Alloyangia pacifica: one gene and its partners. The protein of the gene in region 4 binds, or shares a complex with, the protein of the main gene of each other region. Links are inferred from orthologs where the notes say so. Each region holds a gene or a part of one and is shown on either strand. Other genes may lie near its edges.

The links.
Region 1: the proteins of accD (region 4) and CEW88_RS13390 are in contact, whole or in part, in a solved structure (PDB 8UXZ), measured with the Escherichia coli proteins. The link is inferred for Alloyangia pacifica from one-to-one orthologs.
Region 2: the proteins of accD (region 4) and accB are in contact, whole or in part, in a solved structure (PDB 8UXZ), measured with the Escherichia coli proteins. The link is inferred for Alloyangia pacifica from one-to-one orthologs.
Region 3: the proteins of accD (region 4) and accC are in contact, whole or in part, in a solved structure (PDB 8UXZ), measured with the Escherichia coli proteins. The link is inferred for Alloyangia pacifica from one-to-one orthologs.

What each region holds. Positions count from the first base shown.
Region 1 is NZ_CP022190.1:81,311-85,727, forward strand. What follows is about bases 1,085-3,970. They hold CEW88_RS13390 (acetyl-CoA carboxylase carboxyltransferase subunit alpha), read left to right. Parts: upstream 1,085-1,989; coding sequence 1,990-2,952; downstream 2,953-3,970. Other genes in these bases: CEW88_RS13380 (Lrp/AsnC family transcriptional regulator), read right to left, coding at 1,085-1,217; CEW88_RS13385 (LysE family translocator), read left to right, coding at 1,290-1,883; CEW88_RS13395 (DUF1206 domain-containing protein), read right to left, coding at 3,655-3,970. Also shown: CEW88_RS13375 (GMC family oxidoreductase), read right to left, coding at 1-694; more of CEW88_RS13380, read right to left, coding at 765-1,084; more of CEW88_RS13395, read right to left, coding at 3,971-4,417. UniProt on the Escherichia coli protein: Component of the acetyl coenzyme A carboxylase (ACC) complex. First, biotin carboxylase catalyzes the carboxylation of biotin on its carrier protein (BCCP) and then the CO(2) group is transferred by the carboxyltransferase to acetyl-CoA to form malonyl-CoA.
Region 2 is NZ_CP022189.1:2,092,150-2,096,414, reverse strand. What follows is about bases 1-2,734. They hold accB (acetyl-CoA carboxylase biotin carboxyl carrier protein), read right to left. Parts: upstream 1,745-2,734; coding sequence 1,256-1,744; downstream 1-1,255. Other genes in these bases: CEW88_RS10045 (hypothetical protein), read right to left, coding at 1,954-2,670; accC (acetyl-CoA carboxylase biotin carboxylase subunit), read right to left, coding at 1-1,246. Outside these bases: acs (acetate--CoA ligase), read right to left, coding at 2,848-4,265. UniProt on the Escherichia coli protein: This protein is a component of the acetyl coenzyme A carboxylase complex; first, biotin carboxylase catalyzes the carboxylation of the carrier protein and then the transcarboxylase transfers the carboxyl group to form malonyl-CoA.
Region 3 is NZ_CP022189.1:2,094,393-2,098,875, forward strand. Bases 1-2,952 are described here. They hold accC (acetyl-CoA carboxylase biotin carboxylase subunit), read left to right. Parts: upstream 1-776; coding sequence 777-2,129; downstream 2,130-2,952. Other genes in these bases: CEW88_RS10045 (hypothetical protein), read left to right, coding at 1-69; accB (acetyl-CoA carboxylase biotin carboxyl carrier protein), read left to right, coding at 279-767; aat (leucyl/phenylalanyl-tRNA--protein transferase), read left to right, coding at 2,196-2,831; CEW88_RS10065 (DUF2155 domain-containing protein), read right to left, coding at 2,795-2,952. In the rest of the region: more of CEW88_RS10065, read right to left, coding at 2,953-3,154; outer membrane lipid asymmetry maintenance protein MlaD, read right to left, coding at 3,151-3,600; CEW88_RS10075 (NADH:ubiquinone oxidoreductase subunit NDUFA12), read right to left, coding at 3,618-4,001; CEW88_RS10080 (RidA family protein), read right to left, coding at 4,082-4,444; CEW88_RS10085 (hypothetical protein), read right to left, coding at 4,449-4,483. UniProt on the Escherichia coli protein: This protein is a component of the acetyl coenzyme A carboxylase complex; first, biotin carboxylase catalyzes the carboxylation of the carrier protein and then the transcarboxylase transfers the carboxyl group to form malonyl-CoA.
Region 4 is NZ_CP022189.1:2,666,812-2,671,131, forward strand. Bases 1,532-4,320 are described here. They hold accD (acetyl-CoA carboxylase, carboxyltransferase subunit beta), read left to right. Parts: upstream 1,532-2,346; coding sequence 2,347-3,294; downstream 3,295-4,320. Other genes in these bases: CEW88_RS12930 (CPBP family intramembrane glutamic endopeptidase), read left to right, coding at 1,532-2,208; CEW88_RS12940 (bifunctional folylpolyglutamate synthase/dihydrofolate synthase), read left to right, coding at 3,348-4,320. Also shown: CEW88_RS12920 (DUF6478 family protein), read right to left, coding at 1-425; CEW88_RS12925 (dihydroxy-acid dehydratase), read right to left, coding at 535-1,131; more of CEW88_RS12930, read left to right, coding at 1,321-1,531.

The DNA of each region.
Region 1 (4,417 bases), on a different replicon or contig from region 4:
CCTCGTCGATGAGCACCCGGTCAACCCGAACCCCGGTCTCGATCCTGAGGTTCGGCCGGTCCTTGGCACCGCGCAGGAAGGCGGTCCAGGCGGTGACCCGGCGGCCCTTGTCGTCGAGGGTCCAGGCGGCGGGGCCAAGCCCCTCGGGGTCGGCCTCGTTCGGGTCCTCGCGCTGGCGCCAGCCCGACTCCGCCCCGGCCTTCATCACCGCCTGCATCAGGGGCCGCAGCGGCTCGGCGCGCCGCAGGGACACCGGACCGCCGCGGCCGCGCAGTTCGCTGCCGCCAAAGGCATGGTGCTCGAGCCGGCGCAGGGCGTCCGACATTTCGGGCCAGTCCCAATCCTCGCTGCCGGTGATCTGCGCCATCCGCGCCCAATCCGCCGCGCCGCCGCGCAGCCAGAGCATCGCCCCGACCGCGCTGGTGCCACCGGGCATCCGCCCGCGCAGCCAGCGTTCGGCAGGCCCCCGGGCGCCGGGCTCGACATGGTAGCGGTAGACCCGCGAGGGATCGCGCAGCAGCCAGCCCGAGGCCCCCGGCACGCTGCTCGCCCAATGCCCGCCGGCGCCCTTGCCCTCTTCGAGCAGGAGCACCCGTGTGTCGGGGTCCGCCGACAGCCGTTCGGCCAGAACGCTGCCCGCCGCCCCTGCCCCGACGATGATGTAGTCGAATTCGCCCGCCTGCGCCTCGGTCATGATCCGGTCAAACTTTTCCGTTTTCGTCCGGCGCCCCGAAGGGAACCGGTGCCGTCCGATTCGGGCGCGCTCAGGCTCTGTCGTCCTTTGGCGATCCCATCACCACATAGGAGGTTATGGCGCTTACCTGCGGCAAGGTGCCGAGCACCTCCGTGTGGAACTCCTTGTAGGCGGCCAGATCGGTCACCTCGATGCGCAGAAGATATTCCACGTTCCCGGTAATATTGTGGCATTCCTTCACTTCGGGGGCGCGGGTGATCACCCGCTCGAAGGCAAGCTGCGATTCCTTGGTGTGCACCCCGAGCCCGACGGTGACATAGGCGACAAAGCCGATGCCGGTCTTCTCGGGGCTGAGCACGGCGCGATAGCCGCGGATCACCCCCGACTTCTCCAGGGCCGCCACGCGCCGCAGACAGGCCGAGGCCGAAAGCCCCACCCGCTCGGCCAGCGCGATGTTGCTGATCCGCCCGTCGCGCGCAAGGACACGCAATATCCGGTCGTCTATGTAATCACGGTCGCTCATAAATTGCGATAAAAGCCGCAATACGCCGTTGATTGCAATCTTTCTCCATCTGAAACGCGTAAGTCTTGCGCCATGACACAGGACCTTCTCTTCGCGCTGGCGGGCTTCGCCTTCGTCACGGTGATCTCGCCGGGGCCGAACAATCTCATGCTGCTCGCCTCGGGCGCCAACTTCGGCCTCGCGCGGACAGTGCCGCACATGCTCGGCGTGGCGCTCGGGTTCCCGGCGATGGTGCTGCTGGTGGGGCTCGGCGCAATGCAGGTCTTCGAGGCCTTTCCGCTCGTGCGCAGCGCGCTCACGGTGCTGTCGGTGCTCTACATGCTCTGGCTGGCGTGGAAGATCGCCCATGCCGCCGCCCCGGGCGAGGCGCAGGCGGGGGCGCGGCCGATGGGCTTCTTGCAGGCCGCGGCCTTCCAATGGGTGAACCCCAAGGCCTGGTCGATGGCGCTGGGGGCGATCACCCTCTACGCGGTCAGCCGCGACCTGCCCGCCGTACTCTTGGTGGCGGGCACCTATGTCGCCATGGGCGCGATCTCGACCACCACCTGGACGGTGCTCGGCGGCAGCCTGCGCCGGGTGCTGAAGAGCCCCGCGCGCTTGCGGCTCTTCAACTGGAGCATGGCCGCGTTGCTGATTGCCTCGATGCTGCCGGTGCTTCTGGGCTGAGCCGCACCCGCCGCCAAGGGCCCGCAGATGTGGCAATCGAGCTTGCTTTGTTGCATCCGCGCGCCTTCGAGGCCATATAGGCCGCGACCAACAAGAGTGCCCGAGCATGACGCATTATCTCGACTTTGAAAAACCCCTCGCCGAGATCGAAGGCAAGGCGGAAGAACTGCGCGCCATGGCGCGGAAGAACGAAGAGATGCATGTGGAGGACGAGGCGGCCGCGCTCGATCGCAAGGCCGACGATCTGCTCAAGGATCTTTACAAGAAGCTGACCCCCTGGCGGAAGTGCCAGGTGGCGCGGCATCCTGACCGTCCCCATTGCAAAGACTACATCGACGCCCTGTTCACCGAGTACACGCCGCTCGCCGGCGACCGCGGCTTTGCCGACGACCACGCGGTGATGGGCGGGCTTGCCCGGTTCAACGACAAACCCGTGGTCGTGATCGGCCATGAAAAGGGCAATGACACCCAATCGCGCATCGAGCGCAACTTCGGCATGGCCCGCCCCGAGGGCTACCGCAAGGCGATCCGCCTGATGGAGATGGCCGACAAGTTCGGCCTGCCGGTGATCACCCTCGTTGACACCCCCGGGGCCTACCCGGGCAAGGGCGCGGAAGAGCGCGGCCAGTCCGAGGCGATCGCCCGCTCGACCGAGAAATGCCTGCAGATCGGCGTGCCGCTGGTGACCGTGATCATCGGCGAGGGCGGCTCCGGCGGCGCCGTGGCCTTTGCCACCGCCAACCGCGTGGCGATGCTCGAGCATTCGGTCTATTCGGTGATCTCGCCCGAGGGCTGTGCCTCGATCCTTTGGAAGGACGCCGAGAAGATGCGCGAAGCCGCCGAGGCGCTGCGTCTCACGGCGCAGGACCTGCTGAAGCTGGGCGTCGCCGACAAGGTGATCCCCGAGCCGCTCGGCGGCGCCCACCGGGCGCCTGCGGATGCCATCTCGGCGGTGGGCAACAACATCGCCGCCCTGCTCGAGGAGATGGACGGCATGAAACCGGCGGAGCTGATCAAGGCGCGCCGGCAGAAGTTCCTGTCGATGGGCTCCAAGGGTCTCGCGGCCTGATCCCAGGCCGCGCCCGGCAACGGGCGGGCCAAACGACAACCGATTTTAAATGCCCCGGCCTGCCTCTCTTCCGCAGGGCGGGGCATTTTGCTTTGACGGCGATGGATGAAGCCCGCGGCGCATCGAATTGGCAGTGCAATGGAATTTCGTGTGCAGCGACGGCGCAAATCCGGCTTGCGAGAGGCTTTGCGGACCGCTGCAGCCTTGGGTGGGCGGCACAAGCCGCCAATTCCGAACCGTGCTGTTTTCCTGCGCATGGCACAGGCAAGGCGGAAATCCCTGTTATTCTTCATAGATAGAGCCCAGAACTGAGTTTCAGGATGCACCGCGCCGCGACCCGAACCCAAGACAATACGGCAATAAAGAGGCTTCCAGCTTTGCATGATTGTCAGCTGACAATTATTTGCTACCGCAGCCTCTTTCGGAATAAACGCCGCTGAACCACGGTCAAACCCGCTGAATTTCCGCCTTAATTATTTCTCAACAATTTCGAAGCCCCTATTCCTGACACATATTTCAGGGGCTCAACAAGACGCTTTTCCAGAATGTCTTGAATGGTCATGAGGGGCCGCCCTCATGAGATGCGCTCTCCTCCCCTGTCAAATGCCCATCCGGGAATGTTTTTCCCGACTTCTTCACGCGATGGATGACGCGCCGTGGGGCCGCCTCGCAGCGGCCCCGACGTCGCAGGCGTATCCGCCCTTATCCCGTCGCATTCTCCGCTGCCGCGCGCAGCCGCGCGCCCAGCGACTCGATCCCGCGGTCCGCCGCCTTGGGAATGATCCGGTAGCCCGCATTGACGAAGCAGAAGAGCGAGAAGCCCAGCAGGCCGAGGCAGAGCAGCCCCACGAGCACCCGGCCATAGACCTGCCCCTGCAGCCAGTCGAAGGCCGATCCCAGCCCGCCGGCCTCGGAGGCGTTGGCCTGCAGCGCCGCGTAGCAAATCAGCATGCCGATGATGCCGATCACCACGCCCTGCGCGGCCAGCCCTGCCTTCAGCGCGCCGTTCATATGGGTGGTGACGCTGTTGGCGCGCAGGTGGTTGCGATACTCCTCGGTCATCGCCTTGTGCAGGTAGTACACCCCTGCCCCGATGGTCAGCAGCCCGGCCACGCCCACGGCGAGCTGACCGCCCGGGTTCTGCAGCACCGTATCCAGCATCTGCCGTCCGCTGCTGCCGCCGCTCCGGCCGATGAGCAGCGTCAGCGCCAGCCCCCCGATGCCGAGATGCGCCGCCCCGGTCACCAGCATCCCGGCGCGGGCGACGAGCCCCTTGGCATCGCGGCCGTAGGCCTCGAGGTCCCAGATACAGTCGACCAGCCGCCAGAGCGCATAGGCGAACATGCCGAGCGCGATGAGCACGATCACCGCCGTGCCCCAGCCGCCCTGCAGGCTCTGCATGGCCTCCGAGGTGCCCTCTGCCTGCCCACCCCGCAGCATCGACCAGAGCGAGACACCCGCCACC
Region 2 (4,265 bases), 570 kb from region 4 along the record:
TGGTGTCGACGCCATCGACGATGAGCTCGCCAAGCGCACGGTCGAGCCGCGACAGCGCCTCGTTCCGGTCGCGCCCGTGCACGATCAGCTTGCCGATCAGGCTGTCGTAATAGGGCGGGATCGAGTAGCCCTGATAGAGCGCGCTGTCCATCCGCACGCCAAGGCCGCCCGGCGCATGGTACTGGGTGATCTTGCCGGGGCAGGGCGCGAAGGTCGGCAGACGCTCGGCGTTGATCCGCACCTCGATCGCATGGCCGTTGATCTCGAGCTCGTCCTGACCGAAGGACAGGTCCATGCCCGAAGCCACGCGGATCTGCTCGCGGACAAGGTCGACGCCGAAGATCGCCTCGGTCACCGGGTGTTCCACCTGCAGGCGGGTGTTCATCTCGATGAAGTAGAACTCGCCGTCCTCGTAGAGGAACTCGATGGTGCCCGCGCCGGTGTAGTTGATCTTGGCCACGGCATCGGCGCAGGTCTTGCCGATGCGCGCGCGCTCCTCGGGGGTGATGCAGGGGCCGGGGGCCTCTTCAAACACCTTCTGGTGGCGGCGCTGCAACGAGCAGTCGCGCTCGCCGAGGTGCACCGCCTTGCCCTTGCCGTCGCCGAAGACCTGGATCTCGATGTGGCGCGGGCGCTGCAGGTACTTCTCGATGTAGACCTCGTCGTTGCCGAAGGCGGCCTTGCCTTCTGCACGGGCGGTCTGAAAGGCACGCTCCATCTCGGCCTCGGAGGCCGCAACTTTCATGCCGCGTCCGCCGCCGCCGGCGGTGGCCTTGATGATCACCGGGTAGCCGATGTCGCGGCCGACCTGCTTGGCGGTCTCGAGGTCGGGCACGCCGCCATCCGAGCCGGGCACGCAAGGCACGCCGAGCGCCTTCATCGTGTCCTTGGCGGTGATCTTGTCACCCATGACGCGGATGTGCTCGGCGGTCGGGCCGATGAAGGTGAGGCCGTGGTCCTCGACCATCTGCACGAAGCGCGCGTTTTCCGACAGGAAGCCGTAGCCCGGGTGGATCGCCTGGGCGCCGGTGACTTCGCAGGCCGAGATGATGGCGGCCGGCGACAGGTAGCTTTCCGACGAGGGTGCGGGGCCGATGCAGATCGTCTCGTCGGCCATCCGCACGTGCATGGCGTCGGCGTCCGCCGTCGAGTGGACCGCCACCGAGGCGATGCCCATCTCGCGGCAGGCGCGGATCACGCGGAGCGCGATCTCGCCACGGTTCGCGATGAGGATTTTGTCGAACATGTCTGCCTCTTACTCGAGGATGACCAGCGGGGCGCCGTATTCGACCGGGGCGCCATCCTCGACGAGGATGCGCTTGACCGTGCCCGCGCGCGGGGCGGGGATGTGGTTCATCGTCTTCATCGCCTCGACGATGACCAGGGTGTCGCCTTCCTTTACCTGCGCGCCGACCGAGATGAACGACGGGGCGCCGGGCTCGGGCTGCATGTAGACGGTGCCGACCATCGGCGAGGTGACGGCGCCGGGGTGCGCGGCGGGATCCTCGGGCAGCTCTGCTGCGGGGGCGGCTGCGGGCGCCGGCGCGGCGGCGGGTGCGGCGGGTGCGGCCGCGACGGTGGCGGTCACCGGGGCCTGCGGCTGCACGCGGCTCACGCGGACATTGAGGCTGTCTTCTTCGCCGTATTCACGCTTGACCTGCAGTTCGGTCAGGTCGTTTTCACGGAGCAGTTCAGCCAGTGCCTTGATGAAGGCCACGTCGGCTTCGTGGTTGTCTTTGCTCATGCGGTCCTCGCCGGTGTTATGCTGGGCCCGGTCTGTGCAGGGCCTGATGATTTCGCGCTTATAAGACAAGCTTTGGCGCATGAAAAGCGAGGCGGTGCGGGAAAACCGGCGAGAGCGGGGCAGGAAGCGCGGGGTTTTGGCCCGCGACCGGGCCTGAAAACCGGGATGGCGAGCGCTTGCAGGGGCTTGCGGAGGTCCGGCAGCGGCGCTCAGCCCGTGTCCAGGGCCTCCGCCTGCCGCCCGAAGGGGGCCGAATCACTGCCGTAGGCGTGTGGGGTCGGTGCGGCGACCGGGGTCGTGCGGCGCGCGTCCCGGCGGGAGACCGGCAATTCCTCGCCAGCTTCAATGCCGCGGGAAGACGGATCGGGCGCCTCGGTCGGGGCCGCAGGGGAGGTACCCTGCGAGAGCGCCGTTTCGGCCCCGGCGGGGGCCAAAGAGGACTCCGCCTGCTCCGGGGCCGGTTGCCCGCCGCCGGGCCCGGCTGTGGCGGCCCGGATGGTTGGGTCTGCACCGGGATCGGCGCCGGCGATCTGCCCGGGCCCCTCGTCTTGCGGCAGCGGAGCAGTCGGTTCCGTCTGTGCGGGAGGCGGGCTTTCGACCGCGATACGGGCGATGGCCTTGTCGCGCAGTTCCTTCAGCAGCGCTTCGGCCTGCTCTTCGAGCAGGGCCGAGATGCGGATCTGCATGATCGAGGGCGGGGCCACGTGATTGGCCGGGTCCGGCAGACCGGTAAGGCTGCGCCAGAAGCCGGTGGGCGGCTGGCCGTCGGTCCCATGGTCGGCGCCATGATCCGTGTCGGTCGTGGACTGCTCTTTGACCGGTTGCACCTTGGTCTCCTCGGCCGTCCTGACCGGGGCGCCGGGCAAGCCGAGGGGGTGCCCGGTGGCCAGAGGTGCCACCACTTGGGGAACACCTGTCAACTGCATCGAAATGCTCCGTCTGCTATCGGCCCCACGGGATCGAGATTAGCACAAGGCGAGTGCCCGGGCATCAGGATGTCGCGAATTCTTCCTAGTTTTCGGTAAACTGGTTAACCGCAGCTGACCGTCCAGAGACGACAAAGGGCCCCCTGAGGGGCCCCTCGGTTCGGCGGCAAAGGGGCGCTACGCCTTGTTCGCGCGGTTCTCGATGAGGTCGTCGACGACCGAGGGGTCGGCGAGGGTGGAGGTGTCGCCGAGGGCGCCGTAGTCGTTCTCGGCGATCTTGCGCAGGATGCGGCGCATGATCTTGCCCGAGCGGGTCTTCGGCAGGCCGGGGGCCCATTGGATGAGATCGGGGCTGGCGATCGGGCCGATTTCCGTCCGCACCCAGCTGCGCAGCTCCTTCTTCAGCTCCTCCGAGGGCTCGATGCCGTTCATCAGCGTCACGTAGCAGTAGATGCCCTGGCCCTTGACGCTGTGCGGGTAGCCGACGACCGCGGCCTCGGCGACCTTGGCATGGGCGACGAGGGCGCTTTCGACCTCGGCGGTGCCCATGCGATGGCCCGAGACGTTGATCACGTCATCGACCCGGCCGGTGATCCAGTAGTCGCCGTCCTCGTCGGCGCGGCAGCCGTCGCCCGAGAAGTAATAGCCCTTGTACTGCTGGAAATAGGTCTGCTCGAAGCGCTCGTGATCGCCCCAGACGGTGCGCATCTGCCCCGGCCAGCTGTCCTTGATCGCCAGCACGCCCTCGGTCGGCCGCTCGGAGATCTCGACGCCCGAGGTCGGCTCGAGCACCACCGGCACGATGCCGAAGAAGGGCTTCATCGCCGCGCCCGGCTTGGTGGCATGGGCGCCGGGCAGCGGGGTCATCAGGTGGCCGCCGGTCTCGGTCTGCCACCAGGTGTCGACGATCGGGCAATTTCCCTTGCCGATCTTGTCGTTGTACCAGGTCCAGGCCTCGGGGTTGATCGGCTCGCCGACGGTGCCGAGCAGCTTCAGCGACGACAGATCGCAGCCGTCGACAAAGCTGTCGCCCTGGCCCATCAGCGCGCGGATCGCGGTGGGGGCGGTGTAGAACTGGTTCACCTTGTGCTTCTCGCAGACCTGCCAGAAGCGGCTGGCGTCGGGCCAGGTCGGCACGCCCTCGAACATCAGCGTGGTGGCGCCGTTGGCCAGCGGGCCGTAGACGATGTAGCTGTGGCCGGTGACCCAGCCGACGTCGGCGGTGCACCAGTAGACGTCGCCCTCGTGGTAGTCGAAGACCACCTCGTGGGTGAGGGCGGCGTAAAGCAAATATCCACCACTCGAATGTACAACCCCCTTGGGCTTGCCGGTCGAGCCCGAGGTATAGAGGATGAACAGGGGGTCTTCGGCATTCATCGGCCGCGGCGGGCAATCCGGCGCGGCGGTTTCCATCAGCGCTTTCACGTCGACATCGCGGCCGTCGATCCAGCTGGTCTGGTCGCCGGTGTGCTTGACCACGAGGCAGCGCACCTTGTCCGAGCAGTGCAGCAGAGCGGCGTCGGTGTTGGACTTGAGCGCGGTGCGGCGGCCGCCACGCGGGGCGGTGTCGGCGGTGATGACGATCTTGGCGCCGC
Region 3 (4,483 bases), 570 kb from region 4 along the record:
ACCCCACACGCCTACGGCAGTGATTCGGCCCCCTTCGGGCGGCAGGCGGAGGCCCTGGACACGGGCTGAGCGCCGCTGCCGGACCTCCGCAAGCCCCTGCAAGCGCTCGCCATCCCGGTTTTCAGGCCCGGTCGCGGGCCAAAACCCCGCGCTTCCTGCCCCGCTCTCGCCGGTTTTCCCGCACCGCCTCGCTTTTCATGCGCCAAAGCTTGTCTTATAAGCGCGAAATCATCAGGCCCTGCACAGACCGGGCCCAGCATAACACCGGCGAGGACCGCATGAGCAAAGACAACCACGAAGCCGACGTGGCCTTCATCAAGGCACTGGCTGAACTGCTCCGTGAAAACGACCTGACCGAACTGCAGGTCAAGCGTGAATACGGCGAAGAAGACAGCCTCAATGTCCGCGTGAGCCGCGTGCAGCCGCAGGCCCCGGTGACCGCCACCGTCGCGGCCGCACCCGCCGCACCCGCCGCCGCGCCGGCGCCCGCAGCCGCCCCCGCAGCAGAGCTGCCCGAGGATCCCGCCGCGCACCCCGGCGCCGTCACCTCGCCGATGGTCGGCACCGTCTACATGCAGCCCGAGCCCGGCGCCCCGTCGTTCATCTCGGTCGGCGCGCAGGTAAAGGAAGGCGACACCCTGGTCATCGTCGAGGCGATGAAGACGATGAACCACATCCCCGCCCCGCGCGCGGGCACGGTCAAGCGCATCCTCGTCGAGGATGGCGCCCCGGTCGAATACGGCGCCCCGCTGGTCATCCTCGAGTAAGAGGCAGACATGTTCGACAAAATCCTCATCGCGAACCGTGGCGAGATCGCGCTCCGCGTGATCCGCGCCTGCCGCGAGATGGGCATCGCCTCGGTGGCGGTCCACTCGACGGCGGACGCCGACGCCATGCACGTGCGGATGGCCGACGAGACGATCTGCATCGGCCCCGCACCCTCGTCGGAAAGCTACCTGTCGCCGGCCGCCATCATCTCGGCCTGCGAAGTCACCGGCGCCCAGGCGATCCACCCGGGCTACGGCTTCCTGTCGGAAAACGCGCGCTTCGTGCAGATGGTCGAGGACCACGGCCTCACCTTCATCGGCCCGACCGCCGAGCACATCCGCGTCATGGGTGACAAGATCACCGCCAAGGACACGATGAAGGCGCTCGGCGTGCCTTGCGTGCCCGGCTCGGATGGCGGCGTGCCCGACCTCGAGACCGCCAAGCAGGTCGGCCGCGACATCGGCTACCCGGTGATCATCAAGGCCACCGCCGGCGGCGGCGGACGCGGCATGAAAGTTGCGGCCTCCGAGGCCGAGATGGAGCGTGCCTTTCAGACCGCCCGTGCAGAAGGCAAGGCCGCCTTCGGCAACGACGAGGTCTACATCGAGAAGTACCTGCAGCGCCCGCGCCACATCGAGATCCAGGTCTTCGGCGACGGCAAGGGCAAGGCGGTGCACCTCGGCGAGCGCGACTGCTCGTTGCAGCGCCGCCACCAGAAGGTGTTTGAAGAGGCCCCCGGCCCCTGCATCACCCCCGAGGAGCGCGCGCGCATCGGCAAGACCTGCGCCGATGCCGTGGCCAAGATCAACTACACCGGCGCGGGCACCATCGAGTTCCTCTACGAGGACGGCGAGTTCTACTTCATCGAGATGAACACCCGCCTGCAGGTGGAACACCCGGTGACCGAGGCGATCTTCGGCGTCGACCTTGTCCGCGAGCAGATCCGCGTGGCTTCGGGCATGGACCTGTCCTTCGGTCAGGACGAGCTCGAGATCAACGGCCATGCGATCGAGGTGCGGATCAACGCCGAGCGTCTGCCGACCTTCGCGCCCTGCCCCGGCAAGATCACCCAGTACCATGCGCCGGGCGGCCTTGGCGTGCGGATGGACAGCGCGCTCTATCAGGGCTACTCGATCCCGCCCTATTACGACAGCCTGATCGGCAAGCTGATCGTGCACGGGCGCGACCGGAACGAGGCGCTGTCGCGGCTCGACCGTGCGCTTGGCGAGCTCATCGTCGATGGCGTCGACACCACGCTGCCGCTCTTCTCCGCGCTGCTGCAGGAGAAAGACATCCTGACCGGCAACTACTCGATCCACTGGCTCGAGAAATGGCTGGCCAGCAAGCTCGCCGACGCCTGACCCGCGCGTGAGCAGATCGCAGCAATCCATGTGTGCGGCCCCTTCCCGATCCCGGGGAGGGGCCGCATGACTCTGAGCCCCGAGCTTCTACTGCAGGCCTATCGCGCCGGCGTCTTCCCCATGGCCGAGCACCGCGACGATCCAGAGCTCTTCTGGGTCGACCCGCGCCGCCGAGGTGTCATCCCGATGAACGGCTTTCGCATCTCGCGCAGCCTCGCGCGGCGGCTGCGCCGACAGGATTACGAGGTGACTTTCGATCGAGATTTCGAGGGGGTGATCGACGCCTGCGCCGACAGGCGCGAGACATGGATCAACTCCGAAATCCGTGCGCTCTTCACCGCGCTCCATCACCGCGGCCATGCCCATTCGATCGAGGTCTGGATGCAGGACGAGCTGGTCGGCGGGGTCTATGGCCTCGAAGTGGGCGGCGCTTTCTGCGGCGAGTCGATGTTCTCCCGTCGCCGTGATGGCTCGAAGATCGCGCTGGCCTGGCTGATCGACCTGCTGAAACGCGCGGGCTTCATACTCTTCGACACGCAATTCCTGACCGAACACCTCGCCAGCTTGGGGGCGATCGAGATCCCTCGCCAGCAGTACCGCGCGCAGCTCGCGACGGCGCTCCTGGTGACGCCTGATCTTGCTGGCACGCCGCTGGCGAGCTCAGGTCAGGAGGTGGTGCAGCGCAGCACCCAGACGTCGTAGCGCTGGTGATCCATCGGGTTGAGCGCCGGAGACGAGGCGATCATCCAGCCGCGGAACACCGCGTCCGGGGTGCCCGCCTCGCGGATGGTCAGGAAGGCAAAGGCATCGCCTGCCCGGTTGCCCTCGGGGTAGCGGCACTCCTGCAGCGCGATCTCGATGCGGCCAAAGGCGACACTGGCGCCCGACGCCACCTCGAGGTCGGTCACCCGCCCGGTCAGCTTGTCGAGCCCGCGCAGCACCGCGCCCGAGCCCGTTTCGGTGGCGTCCTGTGCCCCGACCGCGGTCGCGGCCAGCATCAGCAGCCCTGCCAGAGCGCGTTTCATTCGCTTCCTCCCGCGACGTATTTCAGCAGCAGGGAGATCAGGCTGACAGAGCCCTGCGTGTCCAGCACCTCGTCGCCCGCGCCATAATAGAAGGGCGAGCCCCCGGGGCTGATCTCGACGAAGTTGCCGCCCAGAAGCCCCTCGGAGGAGATGACAATCGAGCTGTCGTCGGGCAGCTGCACATCGTCCTGGACCATCAACGTCATATCGGCGCGATAGGTTTCAGGGTTGAGGCGGATTTCGCTGACAGAACCGACCTTTACCCCCGCAAGCCGCACGTCGCTGCCCACGCTGATGCCCTCGAGCGAGCGGAAGCTGGCGTCGAGCGCATACCCCCTGTCGCCGCCGATGGCGAAGCCAGTGGCGCTGACCGCATAAGCCGCGAAAGCGATGGCGCCCGCCAGCACCAGCCCGCCGACGGTCACCTCTGTGGCAGTGTGCGACATGGGATTATTCCGGGCTCTTATTCAGGGCTCCACGCCTCGTAGTCGCGGCGCGGGGCGGGCTCGGGGCGGCGGATCGAGCCCTTGGGCGCATAGGCCAGGGCGGTGCCCGTCAGGTTCTCGACATGCGGCTTTTCCCAGGCCTTATGCGGCAGCGGGCGCTCGGTCGGCGGCGCATCGAACGTGTGGTGCAGCCAGCCGTGCCACTGCGGGCCGACCCGGGTGGCTTCCGCCTCGCCGTTGTACATGACCCAGCGGCGCGTGCCGTCCTTGGTCTGGTAGAAGACGTTCCCCTGCTCGTCCTCGCCGACGCGCTGGCCCTTGCGGGACGTGTAGAGCTGGGTGTTCAGCGTCGCCCCGTTCCACCAGGTAACGGCCCGCAGCAACGTATTGAGAATGCCCATGGACGACTCCTCGCTTGATCCTGTCCCGTGTATGACCAAATCCGCCGCCGAGGTCCAGCGGCGACGGTGCGCCTTCGGCCTCAGGCGGGGGCGAGTGTGGTCAATTCGATTTCTATCCGGAATTTCGGGTCGATCAGCGCGGTCTCGAGCATCGTCGCGACCGGCGGATTGTCTCCGAAGGTCTCGCGCAGCAGCGGCCAGCAGGCTTCGAACTCGGCGGCGTCGGGCAGGTAGTAGGTCACCCGCACCGCGTCGGCGAAGCTCGCCCCGGCCTCTGCCAGCGCCTTCTCGATGGTGGCCAGCGCCGAGCGGCACTGTTCGACCACCGTCTCGCCCTGCCCCACCGTGCCCGCGACATGCACAAAGCCGCCCGCCACGACGGCGCGGCAATAACCGATCTTCGCCTCGAATTCGCCGCCCGAGGAAATGCGTTTGAGGGTCATGGGGTCAGCTCCCGAAGCGGATGCGCGCCGCAAGGCGAC
Region 4 (4,320 bases):
ACGTCGAGCCGCAGCCCGTAGGGGGCGGCGTCGCCTTCGCGCAGGTTGCGGATCTGGCGCAGCGTGATCTCGGAGCGCGGGCAGTCGTGAAAGAGCTTCGCCTCGGCGCCGACCTGGGCCTTTTGGGGCACAGAGGCGATGCCCGGCAGCGGCATTGGCCCGCTCCAGAGTTCGGGGCGCCACGCCCAGTCCGCATCGGCCGGATGCGGAAAGGCCTGGTTGCCGATCAGCGGCAGCGCCAGCCGCTCTTCGGCCACGTGCAGAAGGTCGTCGAGACGGGCGCGCAGGCGGCGCGCGGCGCTTCGCTGGTTGCGCAGGTCGGACAAGGCCATGCTGGGCGCCTCGGCCGCCAGCCGCGACCAGCGCCGCAGCGATGCCGCCTGCAGCGTCTGCCGCATCCATCCGCCGCCCCATTGCCTTGCCATGCGTCCCCGGTCCTTCGCCCATCCGCCGTCGCGTGCTGTTTCGCGCGGTGTCCGGTTCTTATGGCAAATCCCGAAGATCGAATAAACGGGCCCGCGATCGGTGGCGCGGTCAGCGTTGCACCGCCGCCTCGGGGCTGAGCCGGGTGATGCGCGCCCGCACTGCCTGCAGCATGGCCGCGCCATCGCGCCCGGCCAGCGTGCCGTCCTTCGGCGCGTAGAGCGCCATTAGCACCAGCCGGCCGTTCAGCCGGAACGCGCCGCGCCAATGGCGCGGATCACCCTCGGGCAGCACCCGGTTGCCGCCCGCCGCCAGATGCACCAGCGACAGCCCGTCGACCACGCCGCCCCCGGCGATCACCCGCTGCCCTGCCTCCGCGGCCATGGTTTCGGGGGAGGGAAGCGCCGCCGCGCCCTCCACCGGGCCGACCGTCACCGTCAGCATCATCGGATCGACGAAGCCACCGCTCTCGCCGCTGCTGAGGATCTGGCAGGAGGCCAGCACCGCGAAGCCCCGGCCGGCGCGGCGTTCGAGCGTCACCGGATCGATGCAATAGCCACCGGGACCGCCGACGACCACCGCGCCCTCCTCGAGCGCGGCCTGCTGCAGTGGGGGACCGCCCGTCGTGGCCTCGCAGGAGGCCAGGGCGACAAGCGCCAGGAGCGCGATGCCGCGCAGGGTGCGGCCATTTCCGAGGATCGTCATCATGCGAATGGGTTAGCGAAGCCCCCGATATCGCACAAGCAACAAAGCTGAAGGCGCCCCGTGATGGTCACGGAGCCGCGCATTGACAGCCGGGCGCAAGCGCCTGACCATCGGCGCAAAAGGATCCCCCATGCACCCCGAGAGAGCCGATGCCCCCGCCCTTCCGCAGCGCCCTCGCGCGCGGGGCCCGCGATGAGATATGCCCCCTTCGCCATGCTGACCGGGCCTGCCCGGCGGCCGCAGCTCTGGCGGCTGGCGGTTGGCATTGGATTGGTGCTGGCAGTGACCTTCTTGATCGGGCAACTGCTCTTCGGCCTGGTGCTGATGCTGGCACCGCAGGGCAGCAGCGCCGCGCTGGCCGAGGCGATCCACCGCGCCGACGCGCCGCTCGGGATGCTGATCCTTCTGGTCTCCATGGGCGCACTGGGGATCGGTGCCGCGACCGCGGCGCGCGTCGTGCACGACCGAGACCCGCGGACCCTTTTCGGCCCCCTGCCGCTGGCGCTCTCACAGTTCCGGCGCACCGCGGGGGCGGCTGGCCTTGCCGCCCTGCTCGGCGGGGCGCTGATGGTCTGGGCCACCGACGGCACGCCACAGGCCGGACTCACCCCGCTGCGTTGGCTCGCGCTGCTGCCGCTCACCCTTCCCGCGATCCTGATCCAGACCACCAGCGAGGAACTCCTGTTCCGCGGCTACCTGCAAAGCCAGCTTGCCGCGCGGCTGCCGCAGCCCTGGGTCTGGCTGACCGTGCCGTCGGTGCTCTTTGCTCTGGGGCATTACGCCCCCGGCACCTATGGAAGCGCCGCAACCAGCGTGGCGATCTGGGCCTTTCTCTTCGGCCTCGCAGCGGCCGATCTGACCGCCCGATCGGGCACGCTCGGCCCCGCCATCGCGCTGCATTTCGTGAACAATATCGTGGCGCTGGCGCTCATCGCGCCGCAGGGAGACATGTCTGGGCTGGCGCTGATGGTCTGGCCCTTTGGACCGTCGGACACCGAGGCACTGCTGCGCATGCTGCCGATGGATCTGGTGACGCTGCTGATCAGCTGGCTCGCGGCGCGCCTCGCCTTGCGGCGCTGAGGATGCTCCGGCCCGGCGTCCTGCGCGGCACTGCCGCGCAGGCCGCGATTGCATTTCCCCTGCCTCTTGCTTAAGTCAGCGCCAACACAAAATCGCTGAACGCCGCACGGAACGCTCGGAACACAAGGGCAGCACCGCATGAACTGGATTACCAACTACGTCCGTCCCCGGATCAACTCGATCTTCTCGCGCCGCGAGGTGCCAGAGAACCTGTGGACCAAATGCGACTCCTGCGGGACGATGCTCTTTCACCGCGAAGTTGCGGACAACCTCGGGGTCTGCACCAGCTGCGCCCACCACATGAACATCACGCCGCGCGCCCGGTTCACCGCGCTCTTCGACGGCGGTGTGTTCAACGAGATCGCCGTGCCCGAGCCGATCAGCGACCCGCTGCAGTTTCGCGACCAGAAGAAATACCCCGACCGGATGAAGGCGGCGCAGAAATCCACCGGCGAGCGCGAGGCCATGCTGGTCGCCGCCGGCGAGATCAACCGCACCCCCGTGGTCGCCTGCGCGCAGGACTTCTCGTTCATGGCGGGTTCCATGGGCATGTATGTCGGCAACGCGATCGTCGCCGCCGCCGAAGAGGCGGTGAAGCTGAAGCGCCCGCTGATCCTCTTCTCCGCCGCCGGGGGCGCGCGCATGCAGGAAGGGATCCTCTCGCTGATGCAGATGCCGCGCACCACGGTCGCGGTGCAGATGCTGCGCGAGGCGGGTCTGCCCTACATCGTCGTTCTGACCCATCCGACCACCGGCGGGGTCACGGCCTCCTACGCGATGCTGGGCGACGTTCAGATCGCCGAGCCGGGCGCGCTGATCTGCTTCGCCGGTCCGCGCGTCATCGAGCAGACCATCCGCGAAAAGCTGCCCGAGGGCTTCCAGCGCGCCGAGTACCTGCTCGAACACGGTATGCTTGACCGGGTGACCGACCGCCGCGAACTGAAGGGCGAGCTGACCACCATCCTGCGCATGCTGCTGGGGATGCCGCCCGCGGTGACCGGTGACCTGCCTGCGCCGGATGCCGAGACCGAGCCGGCCGATGCCGTCGCCGAAGCCCAGCCCGCGAAGAAGACATCCGCCAAGTGACCAGCGTGACCAGCGCGCCCCGCACCGCCGGATCGGACGTCATCCTCGAGAGGATGATGTCCTTGCATCCCAAGATCATCGACCTGACCCTTGACCGGGTCTGGCGGCTGCTGGAGGCGCTGGATCATCCCGAACGCGCCCTGCCGCCGGTGATCCATCTTGCCGGAACCAATGGCAAGGGCTCGACCCAGGCGATGATCCGCGCCGGCCTCGAGGCGGACGGCAAGCGCGTCCACGCCTATATCTCACCCCATCTCGTCCGGTTCCACGAACGCGTCCGCCTTGCCGGAGAGCTGATCTCGGAAGTCGCGCTGAGCGCAGTGCTCGACGAGTGCTGGGAGAAGAACGGCGGCGCGCAGATCACCTATTTCGAGATCACCACCTGCGCCGCGCTGCTGGCTTACGCCCGCACGCCCGCCGACTACACGCTTCTGGAAACCGGCCTCGGCGGCCGGCTCGACGCGACCAACGTGGTCGAGCAGCCCGCGCTGACCATCCTCACGCCGATCTCGATGGACCACCAGCAGTACCTTGGCGAGACCCTGGCCGAGATCGCCGGCGAGAAGGCCGGTATCCTGAAGCGCGGAGTGCCCTGCGTAGTCGGCCCGCAGCCCGACGCGGCGATGGCGGTGATCGAGGCCCGCGCCGCCCAACTCGGCGTTCCGCTCCTGGCCCATGGCCAGCAGTGGCACGTCTGGGAAGAGCGCGGCCGCATGGTCTATCAGGACGAGACCGGTCTGCTTGATCTGCCGCTGCCGAACCTGCCGGGCAAGCACCAGCTTTACAACGCCGGTGCGGCGCTGGCCGCGCTGCGCCATCTCGGCATGGACGAGCCCGCCTGCGAAGCGGCCGTGACCGCCGCCGACTGGCCCGCCCGCATGCAGCGCCTGACCCGCGGCCCGCTGATCTCGGCGGCGCCACTCGCCGAGCTCTGGCTCGATGGCGGCCACAACCCCGCGGCCGGCGAGGCGCTGGCCGAGCACATTGGCCGGATGCCGCGCCGCCCGACGCATCTGATCTGCGGCA